Linked DNA regions of Euzebya sp.. The protein of the gene in region 2 interacts with the protein of the main gene of each other region in a pairwise test. Links are inferred from orthologs where the notes say so. Each region holds a gene or a part of one and is shown on either strand. Other genes may lie near its edges.

The links.
Region 1: the proteins of ACEQ2X_RS07345 (region 2) and ndk interact in binary tests that used the Escherichia coli proteins (3 or more experiments, as listed by UniProt). The link is inferred for Euzebya sp. from one-to-one orthologs.

Annotation. Positions count from the first base shown.
Region 1 is NZ_CAXQBR010000098.1:617-6,746, forward strand. The notes cover bases 3,393-6,108. They hold ndk (nucleoside-diphosphate kinase), read right to left. Parts: upstream 5,098-6,108; coding sequence 4,687-5,097; downstream 3,393-4,686. Other genes in these bases: ACEQ2X_RS21595 (ferritin), read left to right, coding at 3,393-3,713; ACEQ2X_RS21600 (YceI family protein), read right to left, coding at 3,715-4,515; ACEQ2X_RS21610 (phosphotransferase family protein), read left to right, coding at 5,185-6,108. Also shown: rod shape-determining protein MreD, read right to left, coding at 448-957; ACEQ2X_RS21585 (rod shape-determining protein MreC), read right to left, coding at 961-1,974; ACEQ2X_RS21590 (rod shape-determining protein), read right to left, coding at 1,982-3,040; more of ACEQ2X_RS21595, read left to right, coding at 3,207-3,392; more of ACEQ2X_RS21610, read left to right, coding at 6,109-6,130. UniProt on the Escherichia coli protein: Major role in the synthesis of nucleoside triphosphates other than ATP. The ATP gamma phosphate is transferred to the NDP beta phosphate via a ping-pong mechanism, using a phosphorylated active-site intermediate.
Region 2 is NZ_CAXQBR010000028.1:1,698-17,997, forward strand. The notes cover bases 1,288-4,283. They hold ACEQ2X_RS07345 (uracil-DNA glycosylase), read right to left. Parts: upstream 3,128-4,283; coding sequence 2,447-3,127; downstream 1,288-2,446. Other genes in these bases: ACEQ2X_RS07340 (ATP-dependent DNA ligase), read right to left, coding at 1,288-2,450; ACEQ2X_RS07350 (anti-sigma factor domain-containing protein), read right to left, coding at 3,156-3,899; sigK (ECF RNA polymerase sigma factor SigK), read right to left, coding at 3,896-4,283. In the rest of the region: ACEQ2X_RS07335 (hypothetical protein), read right to left, coding at 1-870; more of ACEQ2X_RS07340, read right to left, coding at 924-1,287; more of sigK, read right to left, coding at 4,284-4,501; ACEQ2X_RS07360 (DUF1269 domain-containing protein), read left to right, coding at 4,645-5,304; ATP-dependent helicase HrpB, read left to right, coding at 5,328-7,814; ACEQ2X_RS07370 (hypothetical protein), read left to right, coding at 7,845-9,836; ACEQ2X_RS07375 (NAD(P)/FAD-dependent oxidoreductase), read right to left, coding at 9,849-10,835; ACEQ2X_RS07380 (ACT domain-containing protein), read left to right, coding at 10,956-11,627; ACEQ2X_RS07385 (cell wall-binding repeat-containing protein), read right to left, coding at 11,621-13,963; ACEQ2X_RS07390 (wax ester/triacylglycerol synthase family O-acyltransferase), read left to right, coding at 14,207-15,637; ACEQ2X_RS07395 (XdhC family protein), read left to right, coding at 15,649-16,300. UniProt on the Escherichia coli protein: Excises uracil residues from the DNA which can arise as a result of misincorporation of dUMP residues by DNA polymerase or due to deamination of cytosine.

The DNA.
Region 1 (6,130 bases), on a different replicon or contig from region 2:
GGGCGGCATGTTGAGGATGCGGGACAGCTCCAGGATCGTCTCCCGCTGCGTCTCCTCGTCACCCATCTGGTCGGGGCGGACGCTGACGACCTGGGCGAACCGGTTGTCCACGATCGGCAGGCCGTTGCGATCGAGGATGTCCCCTCGCGGCGCCTCCACCTCGATCGTGCGGATCGACTGGTCCTCGGCCCGGGTCGCGAAGCGGTCACCGGTCATGACCTGCAGGAACCACAGCCGGCCGACGAGCAGCACGAACAGCGCGGCCACCAGCGCGCCCAGGAAGGTCAGGCGCAGCGCAGTGCTCTCGCGGGGGATCGGCGGTCGGGCGTTCGTCGGCTGCACGGGTCGTCCACCGTACCGAGCAGTCCCGAGCGCAGCGAGGCCACGACTGGGCGGAACGGACATATGGCGGCGCAGCCGCGCCATGCCCTCATCGCCGTAGGCGGATCAGCCCGCGGAGGCCGGTGGGAACTGGCGCAGGACCGATCTCACCGGGCGGAGCACGAGCGGCGACACCACCGCCGAGTACAGCCCGACCACCAGCGTCGCGACCAGCACCCGCCCGAGGGTCGGCTCGGTGGTCCCGAACATCCGCCCGAGCATGCCGAAGGCCGCCGTCGCCGCGGCCGTCAGTCCCCCGCTGAGCACGATCGGACCGGTCTGGGCGGACGCCGCGATGTAGGGGCGGAGCCGCCCGGCGGCGTACCCCGCGCCCATGACCACCAGGGCGCCGACGCCGACGAGGGCGCTGCCGCCGCTGATCAGGTCCTGGACCAGGCCGGCGGCGAACCCCACGCGCACGCCGCTCTCGGGCCCCTCCGCCAACCCGATCGCGACGACGACGAGGACCAGGACGTCCGGGCGGAAGCCCGCGACGGCGACGGCGGGGAGGACCGTCGTCTTCAACAGGATGGCCAGCAGGATCATCACCCCGAAGGCCGCGACGCGGACTCCCACGCCCTACTGGCTCGCCGCCGGGGAGGGATCGGGGGATGCACCCGCGGTGGGTGAGGCCCCGGGCTGCGGTGCCTCGGTCGCCGGGGCGGGGACGTCGACGCCGGGGATCGGCGTGCCCTCCGCGTTGGGTCGCGGCTCGACGGTGGGCGCGGGGACCAGCTCCGGCACGTCGATGATCTCGCCCTCGTCGAACTGGCCGTCGCTCTCGCGGCCTGCCACCACGACGGCGACCGTGGACAGGGCGCTGAAGTCCACGTAGGGCCGCACCTCGTAGAAGCGCTCGCCCTGGAAGTCCCCGTCAGGTGGGGTCTCGACCACCCCCACCGGCAGCCCGCCGGGGATGAGGGACCCCTGGAAGGTCTGGGTGACCACCACCGGCGTCTCGTCGGTGGGGAACCGCGGATCCGCGTCGACCATCTCGAGCTCGAGCAGGTCGCTGCCGCGGCCGGTCAGCAGGCCGCGGTCGCCGGACTGCGCGACGCGGACGGTGATGCGACCCTCGGTCGAGGACAGGAGGTTGACCCGCGCCCGCGTGGCGGTGACCTCGACCACCACCCCGACGACGCCGCGGCTGTTCACCACCGCCATCCCGTCGACGACGCCCTCGGACGCGCCGACGTCGATCAGGATCGAGCGCTCGAAGGTGCCCGGTGGCGCGGCGATCACCCGCGCGCCGACCAGGTCGACCGTCCGCTCTGCCGACATGTCGAGCAGCGCCTCGGCCTCGGACAGGCGGCGCTCGAGGTCGGCCTGCACCAGCAGCTCCTCGCGGAGCGCCTCGTTGTCGGCCTCGAGCTGCTCGATGCGGCTGCGGAGCGTGCCGATCTCGAGGATCGAGCCGAAGAAGTCGCCGACCGGCCGGACGACCGACGCGAAGCCGCTCTGGACCGGTGAGAACACCGCGTCCGCGCCGCGCTGCAGCGCACCCACCGGTCCGCCCGTCTCGCGGAAGTCGAGGGTGATGAAGGCCAGGGCGATCAGGACGAGCGCCCCGACCAGCGTCCGCCGCCGGTTCACGACTCGATCAGTGCCGCGAGGAGCTGATCAGCACCCGCTTCAGGGCCTCGAACTCCTCCAGGCACTTGCCGGAGCCGATCGCGACGGAGTTGAGGGGCGCGTCGGCCACGTGGATGGGCATCCCCGTCTCGTGCTTCAGCCGCTCGTCGAGGCCCTGCAGGTGCGCACCGCCACCGGTGAGGACGATCCCCTTGTCCATGATGTCCGCAGCGAGCTCGGGCGGGGTGCGGTCGAGCGTGTTCTTCACCGCATCGACGATGGAGTTGACCGGCTCCTCGATGGCCCGCCGGATCTCCTCGGCGGAGATGATGATCGTCTTCGGCAGCCCGCTGACCAGGTCGCGGCCGCGGATCTCCGCGTGGGACTCCTCCGGCATCGGGAAGGCCGAGCCGATGGCCATCTTGATCTCCTCAGCCGTCCGCTCGCCGAGCATCAGGCTGTACTCCTTCTTGACGTAGTTGATGATCGACTCGTCGAGCTCGTCCCCGCCGATGCGGATCGACGCCGACGTCACGATCCCGCCGAGGGAGATCACCGCCACCTCGGTCGTCCCTCCCCCGATGTCGACGACCATGTTCCCGGCGGGCTCGTGCACCGGGAGCCCGGCACCGATCGCTGCGGCCATCGGCTCCTCGATGATGTAGGCGGCCCGCGCGCCCGCCTGGATCGAGGCCTCCTCGACCGCCCGCTGCTCCACGCCGGTGATGCCGGAGGGGACGCACACCACGACGCGCGGCTTGTTGAGCCAGGTCATGTAGCGGCGCCGGTGCACCTTCCGGATGAAGTAGTTGAGCATCTTCTCGGTCACGTCGAAGTCGGCGATCACGCCGTCCTTCAGCGGCCGGATGGCGACGATGTGCCCGGGGGTGCGGCCGATCATCCGCTTGGCCTCGGCTCCCACGGCCAGGATCGCGCCGTTCTTCGTGTTGATCGCCACGACCGACGGCTCGTTCAGCACGATGCCCCGGCCGCGCACGTACACGAGCGTGTTCGCGGTGCCCAGGTCGACCGCGATGTCACGGCCGAACAGGGGGAGCGTGTTGAGCTGCTGGGGAGGAGTCGACAAGACGGGTGTCCGGGGAAGTCGGTCAGCGACGGTCGGGGCCGCCGCGTCGTGCGAGTGTAGCCCCGCGATCCCGTGGGGGGACGGGGCCGCGCCGTCGGCCGCATGGACACCTGCCCACCCGGCCCGGTCGCGGCCCGCCCGAGCCGGGGTGCGCTAGCGTCAGGCCATGGACCCCGAGCTCCTCGATGCCTTCAACCACCAGATCTCCCTGGAGCAGGAATCGGCCCAGGCCTACCTCCAGCTCGCCATCTGGGCGGAGTCCCGCGACCTGACCGGCATGGCCCGCTGGTTCCGCGCGCAGGCCGCCGAGGAGCGCGAGCACGCCGACATCTTCATCGACCACGTGCTCGACCGGGACGGGCAGGTCGTCCTGCGGGCCCTGTCAGCACCGGCGCACGACTTCACCGACGCGGTCGCGGCGTTCGAGGCCGCCCTGGCGCACGAGGAGAAGGTCACCGCCGCGATCGCCGAGCTGTACGGCAAGGTGACCGAGGCGCGCGACTACCGCAGCGTCCCGCTGCTGACCCGCTTCCTCGACGAGCAGGTGCACGAGGAGTCCGCGGTCCGCACGATCGTCGCCGAGCTCCGGATGATCGGGGGCGACGCGTCGGCGCTGCTGATGCTCGACCGGGAGCTGCCGGGGCGCCGGGCGTCCCAGACCGAGGCGGTGTGAGCTAGGCCTCCGGCGTGAACCAGAGCTGCAGCTCGATCGTCCCCTCGTCGGCGATCGAGATGACCGGCCCGGCCTGGGGCGCCTGGATCCCGTAGTCGGCGAAGACCACGGGGGAACGGCCGACCGCGAGGAGGTTCCCGTCGGCGATCTGGGCCTCCACCGCCACCTCGACGGGGTTCGTCATGCCGTTGACGGTCAGGTCCCCCACGGCGGTGAAGGTGATCGTCTCCCCCTCGGCGGGGATCTCGCCCAGGTCGACGGGCTGGGTGAGGGTGAAGGTCCCGGTCGGGTGCGCGTCCACACCCATGGCCCGCTTCATCGCGTCGTCGCGCCGGGGGACGTCGGAGACCATCTGGGTGAAGTCGGCCTCGACGGTGACGTCGGTCACGGTCGTCCCGTCGATGACGAGCTCGCCGCTGACGGCCGGCGTGCGCCCGACCGCCTCGGTCTGGCCGACCTGCTGGAGCTCCTCGGCGACCCGGAAGCCCGCGAAGGTGGAGGTGGCGTCGGCGAAGTCGAACTCCCCGATCTCCGTGTCCACCACCCAGGTGCCGGAGACGTCGGCGACGTTGCCCCCGCCCTCCCCCTCGGTGGCCTGTGACTCCGACGGGGAGGCGGTCGGGGCGTCGCCGGCGGCGAACGCGTCGACGTCGTCGACCGGCCCCTCGGTCGGCGTCAGCGCCTCGAGGGCGTTCTCGATGCTGGCCTCCTCGGCAGCAGGCCGGTTGAGGTACCAGACGACCAGGCCGATGCCGATGATGGCGACGAGGGCGACGACACCGGTGATCTTCTTCGCGTCCATGCGCGAGAACCTAGCCCCGGGCGGTCACGGGCCGATGACCCTGCGGGGACTCTTTCCGGTTCGAACGATCTCTTTGCCGGCCCATGACCCTCGCTACGCGTCGGGGAAAAAAGCCCGGTCACGCCGCTGCGCGGCGAGATCGCCCCCCGGCCTGTCCTGCTCTTCCCCTCGCTACGCGTCGGGGAAGAACAGGGCCACCTCTCGCTCCGCCGACTCGGGGCTGTCCGAGCCGTGGATGATGTTCTCGCCGATCACGGTGGCGAACTCGCCGCGGATGGAGCCCGGGGCGGCCTCGAGCGGGTTCGTGGCGCCGGCGAGCTGGCGCATCGCGGCGATGGCCCCCTCCCCCGACACGACCATGGCGACCAGCGGGCCACCGGTGATGAAGTCGACCAGCTCGCCGAAGAACGGCTTCTCGCGGTGCTCGCCGTAGTGCTGCTCGGCGACCTCGCGCTCGAGGGTGCGCAGCTCCATCCGGTCGATGGTCAGGCCCTTGGCCTCGATGCGGCGGACGACCTCGCCGATCAGTCGGCGCCGGACGCCGTCGGGCTTGATCAGGATCAGGGTGCTCTGGGTGCTCATCGCCGGGCAGGGTATGTGCTGCTGGCGATCACCGCCGACCTCCCCGGTTCCGCCTCGCCGGTCGAGGTGTGGAATCGTAGGGTCCCAATGCGCCACGACGACCGCACCGACGACCTGCAGCTGGACACCGAGGCCCTGGCGGCCTGGATGGGTGACCGCACCACGATCACGCCGCCGCTCGAGGCCTCGCAGATCTCCGGGGGCCGGTCGAACCTGACCTACCGGGTGGTCGACGCGGAGGGCCGGGCCTTCATCGTCCGCCGGCCGCCGCTGGGCAACCTGCTGCCCGGCGCGCACGACATGAGCCGTGAGCACCGGGTCATGCACGCTCTGGCCGACACCCCCGTCCCCGTGCCGCAGATGATCGGGCACTGCGACGATCCCGACGTGATCGGCGCGGAGTTCTACGCCATGTCCTTCGTCGACGGCCTGATCCTGCGGACCGCCGAAGATGCCGAGGCCGTCGAGGTCGGCGTGCGCGCCACAGCTACCCGCAGCCTGGCAGCGACCATGGCGGCGATGCACGCCGTCGACCCGGCCGAGGTGGGGCTGGGATCCCACCTGAAGGGCCAGGACTACCTCGCCCGACAGCTGCACGTCTGGCGGCGGCAGCTCGACGCCCAGAAGGGGCGGGAGCTCCCCGACGAGGAGGCGCTCCACGCCCGGCTGGCCGCCAACATCCCCGAGCAGCGCGCAGTCTCGATCGTCCACGGCGACTACCGCCTCGACAACGTCGTCCTGCACCCGGATGGCACCGTGGCCGCGGTGCTGGACTGGGAGCTGTGGACCCTCGGCGACCCCCTCGCCGACCTCGCGATCACGATGACGTACTGGGCGGACGGCGACGACCCGGCCCTGGCCGTCATCGGGCGACCGACGACCGCCGAGGGCTTCGGCGACCGCCACGCCTTCCGGGCGGCCTACGAGGAGGCGGGAGGCCTGGCGATGCCCGACGACCTGGTCGGCTACTACCTGGCGTTCGGGGTGTGGCGGCAGGCGGCGATCCTCGAGGGCGTGTACCAGCGAAACCTCG
Region 2 (16,300 bases):
CGCGAGTGGGCGGAGGGTCGGGTACAGCGTTGCGAGGCCCCGCCGGTCGCCGGCGGTCAGCACCTCCTGGCACGGCCTCGCCTGCCAGAACATCACACGGCAGGCATGCGATCCCTCCCCCATCTCGGGGTCCCAGCAGGGGTCCGCCGGGTCGCACAGGTGGGCGAGGCCTATCACGTGACCAACCTCGTGGCGGATCGCCCGGGCGAGCGTCTCCCCATCGGTCACCCGCGGGCACACCCCGATGTCGGCCTCCAGGATCTGGGAGGCCCGCGTGCCGTAGCGGTCGATGGCCAGGCCGCCGTCGGTGAACAGGTAGGAGTTCGCGGTCGTGAGGCCCTCGCAGCTCGGCTCGAGGAAGACAGTCGAGCGGCCGTCGGCGACGACACCGGCATCGGAGACCTCGCCGGCGAAGGCGGACGCCCACCGCGACCCGGGCGAGGCGTCCCACGCGGCCACCGCCCCGAGGACCACGTCGGCACCGGCGATGGCGGCCACGTCGTCCTCGAGCCACCACGTCCACGGCAGCGCCACGTCACCGATCAGCACCTGCTCGCCGACGACCTGCCCGGACACGTAGTCGCCGGAGATCTCAGCTGCGCCCAGGCTGTGCCGGTTCTCGTCGGGGTGGGGCCGGATCAGGTCGGGTCGGCCGGCGGGGACGAGCGGTGCCCCGCCAGCCCAGGGGATCCCCGCGCGCAGCCTCGCGGTCCCGCGGGCGTAGCCGCTCGGGTCCGCGACCTCGGCGACCGTCCGGGCGGGGGTCGGGGGATCCAGTCGCGGCGCGGCGGCCACGGTCAGGGCGAGCGCGGCCAGGCACAGCACGATCACGACGACACGGCGGCGTCGCGCACGGCGGGAGGAGGGCATCAGCATCGGCGGTCAGCGGGACGGACGTGCGACCATCCTGCGTCGCGCCGGCCTCACCCGCCCGAGCCCAGCGCGCGCACCGTCGACAGCGCATCCGCCTGGTCCGGGTCCTTGTCGTCGCGGTAGCGGACCACCCGGGCGAACCGCAGCGCGATCCCGCCCGGGTACCGCCTCGAGGTCTGGATGCCGTCGAGGGCGATCTCGACGACCTGCTCGGGGCGGACGTGGACGACGTGGCCGTCGCGGTGGGTCTCGAGGGAGAGGAACCGCTCGGTCTGCCACGCGAGCACCTCGTCGGTCATGCCCTTGAAGGTCTTGCCGAGCATCACGAAGCCCTCGTGACCGGGCCGGTCGTCCACCGCACCCAGGTGGATGTTGCTCAGCCATCCCCTCCGGCGACCGGACCCCCACTCGACCGCGAGCACCACCAGGTCGAGGGTCCGGACCGGCTTGACCTTCCGCCACGCCTTCCCGCGGCGCCCGGCGGCGTACGGCGCGTCCAGCGCCTTCACCACCACCCCCTCGTGGCCGTGCTCGAGCGCGTCGGCCAGCACCCCCTCCCCCTCCTCGGGGTCGGAGACCACCGCGGAGGGGATCCGGTTGCGCTCGTCGACCAGCTCGGCCAGGCGGGCGCGCCGCTCGGTCAGCGGGGCGTCGAGCAGGTCCTCGCCGTCCACGTGCAGCACGTCGAAGAAGAACGGCGTCAACCCCGACCCGCCCCCGGCGATGTTCGAGAACGTCGACATGGTGTCCTGGAACGCGACGGGACGGTCGTCGGCGCCGACGGCGAGGACCTCCCCGTCGAGGATGACCCGCTCCACCTCCAGCGCCTGCGCGACCGCCACGGTGTCCGGCGACCGGGCCGTCACGTCGTTGAGGTTGCGCGTGTACACCACCACGTCCGACCCGTCCTTGTGGACCTGGATCCGCGCCCCGTCGAGCTTCCACTCGACGACGGCGGTGCCCATGTCCTCCACCGCGGCGGCGACCGACGGCGAGGTCGCCGCCAGCATCGGCTGCACCCCCCGGCCGAGGACCAGCCCGACGGCCTCGAGGGCCGCGCGCCCGCCGGTCATCGCGAGCGACGCCACCTCGCCCAGGTCCGCTGCCAGCATCACCGCCCGCCGCACCACGGTCTCGGGCACCTGCGCCGCCGCCGCGATGCCCTTGACGACCAGGCCGGCGAGGGCGCCCTGGCGCATCTCGCCCAGCACGAGGTGGTTGAGGAAGGACTGCTCGGCGACGGTCGCCGCCGCGTACAGGTCGGTCAGCACCCCGACGCGCACCCCGCGGGACCCCGTCCCGCCGGCCGTCGCCAACGCCTCGAGCGCGGCGTCGACGTCCACCAGCGACAGCGTGGGCGTGGTGGCGGGGGCGACGTCGAGGTCGCGGATCGTCGCCCAGCCGACCTCCAGGCGGTCCTGCGGCGGGTCCCCGGCCAGGTAGGTGGCGGCCAGGCGCACGTCCTCGCCCGCCCCCCGCAGTGCCTCGGCGATGATCGCCACCTTCTCGTTCCGGCTCGACGTGGCGCCGAGCCGATCCGACGCGGCCACCAGGGGCGCCAGGAGCGCGCTGCTCACGACGGCAGGGTCCAGTCCACCGGATCGGCACCCAGTGACGCCAGGTGCGCGTTGACGCGGCTGAAGGGCTTCGAGCCGAAGAACCCGCGGCTCGCCGACATGGGGGAGGGGTGGGCGGACTCCACGGCCGGTGCGTCGAGCAGCCACTCCCGCGTGTCCCGGGCATCACGGCCCCAGAGGACGCCGACGAGGGGCGCGTTCCGCATCGACAGGGCCCGGATGGCCTGCTCGGTGATCGCCTCCCACCCCTTGCCGCGGTGGGACCCCGGCGAGCGCGGCGCGACGCTCAGGCACCGGTTGAGCAGCATCACCCCCTGATGGGTCCACGGCGACAGGTCGCCGGTGGCGGGCCGGGGCAGGCCGAGGTCGTCGCAGTACTCGCGGAAGATGTTGTCGAGGGACCTCGGGACCGGCTGGACGTCGGGCCACACCGAGAACGACAGGCCCATCGCGTGCCCCGGGGTCGGGTAGGGGTCCTGGCCGAGCACCAGGACCCTGACCTCCTCGAAGGGGATCTGGAAGGCGGCGAACACCCGGTCGGGCGCCGGCAGGAACTGGCGTCCGGCGGCCAGCTCACCGCGGAGGAACTCGCCCATCCGACCGATCTCGTCGGCGACCGGCTCGAGCGCGAGCTCCCACCCCGGTCCGACGACCTCGCTCAGCGGTTTGGGTGCCACGCGGCGGGATGCTAGCGAACGGGGTCGGTCAGACCGGCAGGGTCGCCTCCACCTCGCCGGTCGGGGTGGACAGCGGCCCGCGCGGCTCCACGGTCAGGCCGATCTCCTCGACGGCGCCCGCCTCGACGGTGGTGGGCTGGTCGGCGACGAGCTCGCCAGCTGGCAGCGGCTCGCCGTCCACGATCCGCCAGAGGGCGTACATCTGGTCCTCGTCCAGCTCTCGCATCCCGTGGCCGATCACGACCGCGGAGCCGGTCGCGGGCGAGACGAGCCCGGTCAGGACACCGCCGTCGGGCAGGTCCGCGGTGACGCGCTGGGCGTCGGCCGCGACCACCACGCCGGCGATCTGCTCGGCGCGGCGCTCGACGTCGCCGACGCGCTGGCCGAGCTGCAGCACCACCGCGCCCAGACCGATCGCGACCGCGGCCATGACCGCCGCCGCCCCCCAGGCGAGGCGGGTCATGCGGCTGCCGCCGGGCCGGCGGGCCGCGGCGATCGGGGTCACCGTCGCGGCCTCCTGCGGCGCGGACGACACGACGGGCCGCTCCTGGCGGACGGCGTCGATGCGCCCGAGGACCGCGTCACGCATCGCGGCCGGTGGCGCCTCGGCGACGGGCCCGCCCAGCAGCGCGGTCGCCTCGCGCAGCGACTCCACCTCCGCCTGCGCCTCGGGGGAGGTGGCGAGGTAGGCCTCGAACGCCTCCCGCTCGTCGGGGTCGAGGGCGTCCAGGACGTAGGCACCCGCCAGGGTGTGGATGTCGTCGACGTTCACGCGGTCACCCCCATCGCGTCGCGCAGGCGGATCAGCCCGTCCCGCATGCGGGTCTTCACGGTCCCGACCGGGGCCTCGAGGAGCGCGGCCACCTCCCGGTAGGTGTTCCCGCCGTAGTAGGCCAACTCGATCGCCTCGCGCTGGACGTCGGTCAGGGCGTCCAGCGCCGCGCGGACCTGCTCGGTCTCGAGCGACTGCTCCACCTGGTCCGCGACCGCGTCGAAGGGCCGCTCGGCGGATTCGCGGCCCACCCGGTCCTCCCGGTCGCGGCTGGCCTGCTCCGAGCGGACCCGGTCGACCGCGCGCCGGTGCGCGATGGTCAGCACCCAGGACCGCGCGGTCCCGCGGGACCGGTCGAACCGCGGCGCGGTCCGCCACACCTCCACCAGCACGTCCTGGGCCACCTCCTCGCTCTGCGCGGGATCGCGGAGCACCCGCCGCACCACGCCGTACACCTGCGGGCTCATCATGTCGTACAGCGCCGCGAACGCGGCGGCGTCTCCCTTCGCGACCTCGACCAGCAGCGCATCGGCGTCGGCCGGTGCGCCGACCGCGGCGTCCGCCTCGGACACCGTCGTCAGGTGGCGACGTGCTGCGCTCATCGGGTCGGGTTCGTCCCACCCCCCCGTCCCGGATTGGTCGTCGTGGGCCACGGGGCAAAAGGGTAGTGTGATCGGGCGGTGGCGTCCTGCCCGGCCACCCGCCCGGTGCGCCGTCCCGGGCGCCGACCGCCCGTGGAGCACCCGTGTCCGAGACGTCCGACCCCTCCAGCTGGCCGGCTCCCGCCCCCGGATCGGGGGCGAGCAGGGCCGAGGACCTCCCAGGCGCCGACGAGACCGCGAGCGCCGACGGGCCAGCCACCACCGCCGAGGCCGTCGCGGACCCCACCTCCCGCGCCGCCCGGACCGGGTGCCTGGTCGCCCTGCGCTTCGACGATCCGCTGTTCGCCCAGGAGGCGATGCTCGCGACGGTCCGGCTCCGCGCCCGCGGCCACCTGCAGGTCGACGACGCCGCCATCGTGTCGAAGACCCCCGGCGGGAAGGTGCGGATCCAGCAGACCAAGGACCTCAACGCCGCCGACGGGGCGCTGTCCGGCGGCTGGTGGGGGCTCCTCGCCGGGCTCTTCCTGGCCAACCCGCTGATCGGCGGAGCGCTGGGGGCGGCACTCGGCGGGCTGTGGGGCAAGCTGCGGGACGTCGGCATCTCCGACGACCGGATGCGCGAGCTCGGGGACTCCCTCCACGGCGACGAGGCGGCGCTGTTCCTCCTCATCACCGACGCCCACCGCTGGCACGCCCTCGCCGAGGCCCGCCGGTTCCCCGCGCGGGTGCTCCACACCACCCTGTCCGCCGACGACGACGCGGCCCTGCGGGACGCGCTCGGCAGCGGGGTGACGACCCTCTGAGGCCGCCCTCGGACCGGGACGACCTGCCGGTCGGCGCGGTCCTGGACGCCCTCGTCGCGGGCCTGGTCGAGCGCCGCCGGGGCGTCCTGGAGGCCCCGCCGGGTGCCGGGAAGACCACGCTGGTGCCCCTCGCCCTGGCGGCGTCCGGCCAGGTCGACGGCCGGGTCGTGGTCCTCGAACCCCGCCGGATCGCCGCGCACGCGGCCGCGGCCAGGATGGCCGAGCTGCTCGGCGAGCCCGTCGGGCGGACCGTCGGCTGCACGACGGGGGAGGGGCGGGCGGTGTCCGCCGCCACCCGCGTGGAGGTCGTCACCGAGGGCGTCCTCGTCCGCCGGCTGCAGCGCGACCCGGCCCTCGAGGGCACCGGCGCGGTCGTGCTCGACGAGTTCCCCGAGCGCTCGATCGAGGCCGACCTGGCCCTGGCCTTCAGCCTCGAGGTCCAGGAGGCGCTGCGCCCGGACCTCCAGGTCCTGGTGATGTCCGCCACCCTGGACGGCGACCGGGTCGCCGGGATGCTCGGCGACCCCGCGGTGGTGCGCAGCGAGGGCCGCACCCACGAGGTGCAGACGCTGCACCGCCCGGCGCCGGCGGGGGCCCGGGTCGGCGACGTCGTCGCGGCAGGCGTCCGCGAGGCGCTCGACCTCCACGGCGGCGACGTCCTCGCGTTCCTCCCGGGTCGGCGTGAGATCGTCGACGCCGAGCGTGCGCTCGCCGACCTCGACGTCGACGTCCGCCCCCTCTACGGCGCCCTCTCGGGCGACGCGCAGCGCGCGGCCCTCCGACCCTCGCCGCACGGCCGCCGGGTGGTGCTCGCCACCGACATCGCCGAGTCCAGCCTGACCGTGCCGGGCGTGCGGATCGTCGTCGACGGCGGCTGGGCGCGGCGGCCCGCCTTCGACCCGGCCACGGGCATGTCGCGGCTCCGGACCGTCCGCGTGTCCCGCGCCAGCGCCGATCAGCGCCGCGGCCGGGCTGCGCGGCTGGGACCCGGGCTGTGCCTGCGCCTGTGGGCGGCCCACGAGGCGCTCGACCCCCACGCCCCGCCCGCGATCGCCGAGGAGGACCTGGCCCCCACCGCCCTCGAGGTGGCCGCCTGGGGCACCCCGCTCGACGACCTCGCCCTCCTCGACCAGCCCCCGGCCGCCACCTGGGCGGCCGCCACGGCGCTGCTGCGCTCCCTCGACGCGCTCGACGACGACGGCCTGACCGACCACGGGCGGGCGATGGCCGACCTGCCCGTCCACCCGCGGCTGGCGCACATGGTCCTCACCTCCCCGGCGCGGCTGCGGGGGCTCGCCGCGGACGTCGCGGCGCTCCTCGGCGAGCGCGACGTGCTCGTCCACGGCGGCACCGACCTCGAGCAGCGGGTCGCGGCGCTGCGCGGTCGGGCGCGCGGGCCGGTCCGCCGTCGCGCCCTCGATCGGGTCCGGGCCGACGCCGATCGCATCCGCCGACGCTCGGGCATAGACCGCGAGGGGATCGACCGCGAGGGGATCGACCGCCAGGGGGGCGACCGGGACGGGGGAGGGGCGACGGTCACCGGCGACGACGTCGGGCGGCTGGTCGCGCTGGCCTACCCCGATCGGGTCGCGCGTGCGCGGGGTCGCCGCGGCGCGTTCGTGATGTCCGGCGGGCGGGGTGCGGTGCTGCCACCAGGCGACCCGCTGGCGGGCGAGCCGGTCCTCGCGGTCGCCGCCGTCGACCGCGGGGCGGCGGAGGCCCGCATCCACCTGGCCGCGGCCCTCGACCTCGAGACGGTCCGCGAGATGGCCCGCCACGTCGACGTGGTCGAGTGGCGCGACGGCGACGTCGCGGCCGAGCGGCAGCTGCGGTACGGCGCGGTGGTGCTGTCCACCACCCCGCTCGCCGACCCGCCGCGGGAGGCGGTCGTCGCCGCCCTGCTCGACGGGGTGGCGGCCGAGGAGCTGCGCCCGCTCCCGTGGACCCGCGACGTGATGGGGCTCCGCGACCGGCTGCGCCACCTCCACCGCACCCGCCCCGGAGACGGGTGGCCCGCCGTCGACGACGCGACCCTCGTCGCCCAGCTCGCCACGTGGCTCGGTCCGTTCCTGCCCACCGCTCGCCGGCGAGCCGACCTGGCGTCGGCGCCGCTCGCCGACGCGCTGATGAGCCGCGTGCCCCACGACCTGCACCACCGCCTCGACGAGCTCGCCCCCACCCACGTCGCCATCCCGACCGGCCGGCGGGCGCGCATCGACTACGGCGGCGACCGCCCGGTCCTCGCGGTGAAGCTGCAGGAGCTGATGGGCACCCGCGAGACGCCCCGGGCCGCCGGCGAGCCGGTGCTGCTCCACCTGCTCAGCCCCGCCGGCCGCCCGCTGCAGATCACCGACGACCTGGCCGGGTTCTGGGCCGGCTCCTACGCGGCGGTCCGCGCGGAGATGCGCGGCCGCTACCCCAAGCACCCCTGGCCCGAGGACCCGGCGACCGCCACCCCCACCGCCCGCACGACCGCGGCGCTGCGACGCGACGCGGGTCCGCGGACCTGACGCGACCGGCCGGTACGATCCGGCCACCTGATGGCCTCCGACGACCCCTTCCAGACCGACCCCGTGCTCCGCCTCGACGCCGCGCTGCGGGAGATCGTCCAACGCCTCGAGGACCACCTCCAGGTGACGACGGTCGAGCACGCCCAGGCGCTGAGCGAGTCCTCGAGCGCCGCCGCCGGACGGGTGCAGGCCAGCGTGGCCGCCCAGGTCGACCACCACCAGCGGGTGCTCGCCGAGGCCGCCGCCCGGCTCGAGTCAGCCACCGAGGTGCTCGGCACCCGCATCGACGAGGTGGTCGCCGACGACGTCGAGCGCTTCCGGGTCCACGGCGAGGCCGGCCGTCTCGCCCTCCAGGACGCCGCGGCGGCGCTGGTCGAACGACTCGAGGCGGCCGCCGAGGTCTACCGCCAGGTCGCCGACGACGCCGCGTCACGGCTCACCGTCGACGTGGACGGGGTGCGGACCGCCGCCGAGGCCGCGCGCGACGCGGCGGCGGAGGTCCGCGAGCGGGCCGTCCAGCTCGACGCCTCCGCCACCCGTGCGACCGACGTCGGCGAGACGACCACCGCGGCGGCGGCCCGCCTGTCCGAGGAGCTGGCGGAGGTGGCCGAAGGTCTCGGGGCGGCCCGGCAGCTGAGCAGCGCGACCGAGCAGGCCGTCGGGCGGATGGCGGACATCAGCGACCAGGCCGTGACCGCCATCGGCCGCCTCGTCGAGCGGACCGACGAGACCAGCGACGCGGTCCTCCGCCGCGCCGACGACGTCGTCACCGGCCACGCCGACCGGATCGCCGCGGACACGAAGGCCCGCGTCGACGAGCTCAACCGCGTCGTCGGCGCCGTCGAGCGCGCGGTCGTCGAGGCGACCGACCGGGTCCAGGCCGTCGGCCCGGCCGCCGCGGAGATCGACCGGCGGCTCGGGGCGGCGGTCGACCGGATCGACGCCGCCGCGCAGCAGGCCGCACGCCACGCCGAGCGCACCGCCGACGCCGCGGCGACGAAGCTGCTCCGCGACGTCCGCCAGCTCGTCGTCAGCATCCACGACGCGGTCATGAGCGCCCAGGACGGGGTCGCCGACGCGGCCGAGAGCGCCCGGGACCACCTGCAGCGGCGCATCGAGCAGCTCGACACGACCGTCGCCGGTCACACCGAGGTGCTCGACGTCACCGCCACCGCCGTCGACGACGTCGCCCGGCAGCTGTCCGACGGCGGGCGGCGCGCCGCCGAGTCCGCGGACCGGCTGGACGCCACCACCGCCCGGTTCGGCCAGGTGACCGATGCGGCCACCGACCGGATCGTCGCCGCCGCCGACCGGATGACCGCCGACGTCGCCGATGCGGTCGACGCCGCCCTCCAGGTCGCCGCCGACCGGACCGCGGGGGACCTGCAGTCCCTGTCGACGACGGTGGCCTGGGCCGGCCGGACCATCCAGCAGCTGGTCGAGTCCCTCACCGACGACCTGAACGCGACCGTGCGGGCGTCGCTCGGGCGGATCGAGGAGTCCGGCGAATCGGCCCGACAGCGCCTGGCCCTGGCCGTCGAGCAGGCGGAGGGGCGGATCGTCGACGAGGTCCAGCGGGCCACCGCGCCGCTGGCGGTGGAGACCGGCCGGGTGGCCGAGCAGACGTCGGCCCTCGCCGCCACCGCCGCCCAGATCGAGAGCCTGATGGGTCAGCGGGAGGCCGAGTCCGCCCGCCGCGACGAGATCACCCGGCGGATCGAGTCCGCCGTCGCCGACGCATCGGACCTGCTGTCGAGCCGGGTGCGGCACCTGAAGGAGGAGCAGGACGACGTCGTCGTGACCTCGAGCGCCGTCGCCGACCAGCTCGCGGCGGCGGGTGAGCGGGCCACCGCGCTGCTCACCGAGCTCGTCGCGGTCACCGAGCGGCTCGAGGCGGCGACGAGCGCCGCGGACACCTCCCGCCAGGCCCTCGAACGAGCCGTCACCCGCGCCGAGGAGCTGGCCGCGGACGCCGAGCGCCGACGGCGCCGGGTCTCGCCGGTCCCCCCACCCACCGCCTGAGCGGCGACCGGCCTACTTGCGGTCCGAGGAGTGGCCGGGGAACACGCCCTGGTCGGGGTCGATCAGCGGGACGGCGTTGTTGACCGCGGTGGCGGCCTCGCCGAACCCGACGCTGATCAGCTTCACCTTGCCGTCGTAGGTGGTGATGTCGCCGGCGGCGAAGACCCGGTGCAGGTTCGTCTGCATGGCCGTGTCGACGACGATCTGGCGCTTGTCCTGCTCGAGGCCCCACTTCTTCAACGGCCCGAGGTCGGCGGTGAACCCCAGAGCCGCGACCACCGCCTGGCAGGGGATCGTCCGCCGCTCGTCGGTGCGGTTGTCGAACACCTCGACGGACTCGATGTGCTCGGCGCCGTTGATGCGTGCGACCTCGTGGAAGGTCAGCACCTCGACGTCCGAGGCCATGACCTCCTTCACCGTGGTCTCGTGGGCGCGGAAGCGGTCGCGGCGGTGGACGATGGTGAGGGACCGGGCGATCCCGCGCAGGTTCAGCGCCCAGTCGAACGCGCTGTCCCCACCGCCGACGATCAGGACGTCCTTGTCGGCCATGACGTCGAGCTTGGGGACGAAGTACTGCAGCCCCCGCCCCTCCCAGTCGTCGGCGTCCGGCAGCGGACGGGGCGTGAACGTCCCGATCCCGCCCGTGATGACCACGGCCTTGCAGGTCACCGTCGCGCCCTTGTGGCTGGTCACCTCGACGCGGTCGTCGAAGAGGTCCATCTCCTCCGCCCGGTGGCCCAGCAGGTACGTCGGGTGGAACTGCCCGGCCTGCTCGACGAGGTTGTCGACCAGGTGCTGGCCCTTGATCACCGGGAAGCCGGCGACGTCAAAGATGTCCTTCTCCGGGTACATCGCGGCGACCTGGCCCCCCGGCTCGATCAGGGAGTCCATGATCGCGACGGAGAACCCCCGGAACCCGGCGTAGTAGGCGCCGTACAGGCCTGCGGGCCCGGCGCCGATGATCAGCAGATCGACGTCGGTCTCGGTCGGTGAGGTCATGGTCAGGGGTGCTCCTGGTCGAGTGTGCCGGCGCCGCCTCCCGTCAACCCGTGGACGCCGAAACAGAACGCTAACCCGTCCGTCGCATCCCGCCCAACTGCGTCGCTAGCGTAGGGATCCATGCGGTTCGCCCTGAGGCTGTCGTTGCCCGACCGTCGTGGTGCCCTGAGCGCCGTCGCGAGCGCCATCGGCCGTGCCGGCGGCAACATCGTCTCCCTCGACGTGATCGACAGCGTCGACGGGATGGCCGTGGACGACGTCACCGTGGAGGCCGACGCCGACGCCGACGCGCTGCGGCGGGCGATCGAGGAGGTCCCGTCGGTCGTCGTCGAGGCGATCATGCGCACCAGCGACTTCCGCGACCCCACCGCACCGCTCGAGCTGGCCACGACGATGGTGGAGACCGGGTCCGGCGCGGTGAAGCTGCTGGTCGACGGACTGCCCCATGCCCTGTGGTCGTCCTGGGCGCTGGTCGTCGCCGGCACGCACCTCGGGCCGGAGATCATCCACACCGCGGGGGAGGTGCCGCCGGTGGAGGGGCTCGAGACCCCGTGGATGCCCCTCGACCAGCTCCGCCGGCTGCCCCGGGCGCCGTGGATGCCAGAGACCTGGCGGGCGCACACCGAGCTCGAGCTGGTCGCCGCCCCGCTGGCCCAGCGCAGCACCGTGGTCCTCCTCGCCCGTGAGCGGGGCCCGCGGTTCCTCGACTCCGAGGTCGCCCAGCTCGGGCGGCTCGCCCGCGTCGCGGTCCGCGCCGAGGTGCTCGCCGCGCAGAACGGCCGCCGCTACTGACCGAGCTGCTCGAGCTGCCACTGCTGGTAGCTCGAGACCACCCCGAGGCCGCCGAGGACGTCGATGTCCCCGCGGGCGGGCAGCGCGGCGAAGAACGCCGCGGCGTCGGGATCGGCGGTGATGTCACCGCCCGGGACGATCATCAGCGGCGCCCGGCGTACCGCCGCCAGCGGCCCGCCGGCCAGCGCGTCGGGGAAGTCCGCCCCGGTGGCGACCACCAGGCCGTCGGACAGGTCGGCATGGGTCGCCAGCCAGGCGTTGACCGCCGCGGCGGTGCCGAACCGACCGGTCCCCGACAGGCGGGGGACGGCGACGCCGAGGTCCTCCACCTCGTCGACGACGTCGGCGGAGATCCGGGACGTCCCGCCGACCACGACGACCTCGTCGAGCTCGGCGAGGACCGCCGCGCTCGCGGGGTGGAGCCGATCGGGTTCGGTGAGGAGGATCGGCATGTCGAGCATGCCGCCGGGGCCGGCGGCGACCAGCGCGTCGGCGAAGCTGCCCGCCGAGGCGAGGAACGCCCGGGACACCCCCCGGCCCGGGACGGCTGAGACGACGCCGTCGAGGGAGTCGGCGATCGCCGCCGCGGTGTCGAACCGCGACTGGCCCGCGACGCGCTGGGCGACGATCCCGCGCGCGGTCAGGTCGTCGACGACCCCGCCGCCGATCACCGCCGGACCGCCGAGGAGCACCACCCGCTCGACCCCGAGGTCGTCCAGGGCCTGTGCGGTCACGTCCGGCACCGCGTCCCTGGCGGTCAGCAGCAGCGGACCGCCGAGCACGGCGGCGAGGGGACCGCCGGCGAGGGCGTCGGGGAAGGCATCGGCGACCGCCAGCACCGCGGTCCGCGCCCCGCCGCCGAAGGCGTGGCGGGCGACCGCGGCGGCGGTGTCGACCCGACCCGCCCCGCGCAGCCGGTGGGTGCCGTCGAACGGCTCGGCGTGGGTCACCTGCAAGCTGGTGGCGACCGACCGGGTGACCGCGTCGCAGCAGGGGTCGTTGCGCATGATCCCGTCGACGACGAGCTGGGACGAGGCGCCCCCGTCGAGGCTGAGCGCCTCCACGGCCCCCAGGGCGATCATGTAGCGGGCGAGCTCGGCGATGGTGAACCCGTGGGTGATGCCGGGGCGGCGGCCGTCGGCCGCGACCAGCAGCGTGCGGCCGTCAGCGGTGACGCCGATCGCCGACCGGGGTGCCCTGACGTTCGAGTGCACGTGCGGCTCGAACCCCTCGTCGACCCACCCGCCCGGGTCGGTCACCTGCCCGCCCTCGACGATCATCGGGCCGCTGGCCAGGCCTCGGACGACCTGCGCCCAGTCGTCGTCGCGGTCCGAGGACCGGGCCGAGATGCGGGTGGCGACCGTGACCGCGTCGCCGACCGCCAGGCCGTCCAGCGCGGTCGCGCCGGAACCGGTGCCGGCGAGCAGCACCTCGCCCGGCCTGGGGGTGAACACGCCGGGCTCGTCGCGCTGGATCGCGGTGACCGTGCCGGTCAGGGACCCGGTGACCGGCCAGTGCGGCACGGCGACCCGGACGACGGCGAGGTCGACGGGCGGCTCGGTCGGCGGGGGAGGGGTGAGGGGGACCGGGTGGGTGACGGTGACCGTGCCGCCGTAGTCGGCGGTGTAGGCCAGCAGGGAGTGGGTGCCGTCGTAGAACTGCTCGCCCTCGTCCCGGTGGCCGCGGTTGATGCCGTTGAGGGGCACGGTGGTGCCGTCCGGCAGGGTCACGGTCTCGGTGGTGTCGATCCGGTCGACGAGCAGGCGGCCGTCGGCGGTCCACCCGACCGTGCCGCGCGGCCCGGCGCCCTGGGTCTCCGCGTCGCTGATGAGCCGCCCGTCGCGGGCGAAGAACCCGTTGGGCTCGCCGTAGGGCTTGCCGAGCCAGAACCCGCCGTTGATGGCGGCGACCGAGCCCAGAAGGGGGTCGCCGCTCTGCACCGCGACCGGTGCGGTGCCGCGGACCGTGCCGTTCGCGTGGGTCGGCTGGATGGTGACCGGTGCACCAGGGTCGAGGTGGACGATCTGGACGTCGACGCCGAGCCCCTGACCGACCGCGGTGCGGCGGATGTCGTGGCGCACGCCGGGCCAGATCGGCGACCCCGCAGGTGCCGGCTCGCCGTCGAACTGGGTGAAGGTGCTCCCGGGCGGCACCTCGAGCCAGCCGTCGTCGACCGGCCCGCCCTCCGGCGCGGTCAGGCCGGCCAGCTCGGGCGGGGCGGTGGCGGTGCGGTCGGCGGTCCCGGCGGTCGCCGGGGCGTGCGGCACGGCGAGGGCGACGGCCAGGGCCGCGCCGAGCGCGGGCACGAGCGGGCGGAGGCGTCGGGGAAGCGACATGCCGACGATGCTGCCGCAGATCGTCCTCGGCGCCGTGGACCTCCGGCGGGGGACCGGGGCAGTCCGTCGGGTTCGTTGCGATCCACGGAACAGAGGTGACGGACCTCCGTGGTTCGAGCCCGGTGCGGCCAGGGGTGTGTCGGGTTCGTTGCGTGTGCCGAGACGAAGCTGACAGACCCCCACGGGCGGCTGGCTCCGCACACCCGGTTCGCCGACGACGGCCGGGCCAATACGCTGTCGGCCATGGCAGTCGACCGGCTCAGCGTCCTGGACTCCTCCTTCCTGCGCCTGGAGACGACCAGCCACCACATGCACGTCGGCGGTCTCGGCATCTTCGAGCCGGGTCTGGCCTACGCCGACGTCGTCCGGGTGCTGCGCGACCGCATCGACGCCGTGCCGCGGGCACGCAAGCGCGTCCGCGACACCCACCCCCTCGCCGGGCGGCCGATCTGGGTGGACGACCCCGACTTCGACCTGAGCTACCACGTCCGCCACGCCGCCCTCCCCACGCCGGGTGACCGCCACCAGCTCGGCGAGTTCCTCAGCCGGCTGATGGGCCGCAAGCTCGACCGCGCCCGGCCGCTGTGGGAGATCTACGTGATCGACGGCCTGGAGGGCGACCGGGTCGGCATGTTCCGCAAGACCCACCTGGCGATGGCGAACGGCGAGGACGGGGATCCCTTCGGCGCGCTGCTCGACGACCACCGCTCCGCGCTCGAGCCGGAGGTCGGGCGCTTCACCGCGGCATGGCACCCCGACCGCCCACCGCCGTCGTCGGTCGTGGTCGCCCAGGCGATGGCCGAGCGGCTCGACCGCGGCCAGCAGGCGGCGATGGCGGTCGTCGAGACCCTCGACCCCCGCGTCGGCGTGCGCCGGGCGACCGCGGCTGCCGGCTCGGCGCTCGGGTTGGTCGGCCGCATGGTCCGCGGGGCGCCGCAGTCGCCGCTGAACAAGCGCCTCAGCCCCCACCGCCGCTTCGCGATGGCGTCCTGCGAGCTCGAGGACCTCCGCGTCGTCCGCCGCGCGTTCGGCGGCACGATCAACGACGTCGTGGTCGCCGTCGTCGGGGACGCGGTCGGACGGCTGCTGCGCTGGCGGGGGCACGAGACGAAGGACCTCGACCTCAAGGTGATGGTGCCCGTCCGCGTGGACGAGCGCGTCGGGGGCGCCCCCGGGGTCGGCGAGACCCGCACGGTCGGGGACGGGGTCGTCGGCGTCCTCGCCCCCCTCCCCGTCATGCAGATGGACCCCGTCGCCCGGCTCTACCGGATCATGGGTGAGATGGCCGGGCTGAAGGAGTCCCGGCAGGCCGTCGCCGCCGACCAGCTGGTGCGGCTGGCCGGCTACGCCCCGCCGGCGCTGCACGCGAGCGCCGCGCGCGTCGTCTCGGCCGACAGCCGGTACAACGTCGCGCTGTCGAACGCGCCGGGGCCGCAGGAGCCCCGCTACCTGGCCGGGACGCTGCTCGAGGAGTCCTACCCGTTCATCCCCCTCGCCGGCGACAGCGCGCTGTCCCTGGCCGTGTCGTCCTACGCCGGACAGATGTTCTTCGGCCTGCTGGGGGACCGGGACACCCTGTTCGACATCGAGCGCCTGGGCGACTTCGTCACCGAGTCCGTCGACGTCCTGCGCAGCGCGGCGCTCGACCAGCTGGCACAGGCGCGGGAGCGCTGAGGAGGGTTCCGGTGCGCATCTACGACGCGTTGGCGAGGGCTCGCGGCCGGGGGGAGCGGGTGGTCCTGATCACGGTCCTCGAGGTGAGCGAGCAGGCGTCGTCCCACACCGGGGCGAAGATGGTCGTGGGTGAGGACGGGCCGCTCGCCGGATCGCTCGGCTGCAGCGAGTTCGACACCGCCGGGGCGGAGGTGGGGGCTGAGGCGCTGGCCTCCGGCGGCCCGATCCGACGACGCGTCAGCTTCGGCGGTCACGGCGAGGAGCGGGCCATCGAGGTCTTCGCCGAGGTGCACGACCCCGAGCCGGCGGTCCTGGTGCTGGGCGCCGGTCCCGTGGGCCGCGCAGTGGCCGCGCAGGCCCGGCTGGTCGGCCGGCGGGTGGTGCTGGTGGATCCCGGCGGGACGACCGACGTCGCACCCGGTGTGGAGGTCGCCGCCGACGATCCCGGCCGCCACCTCCTCGCCGCGCCACCGGGTCCGCTCGACGCGGTCCTCCTGAGCGACCACGACGCCCCCTACGTCGACGAGGTGCTCCGGATCGCCCTCGCCAGCGACGCCGCGTTCGTCGGCATGCTCGGGTCACGCCGCCACGCCCCGTCGGCGGTCCGCCGCCTGCGCGACGCCGGGGTGCCCGAGACCCACATCGCCCGGCTGCGCGCCCCCG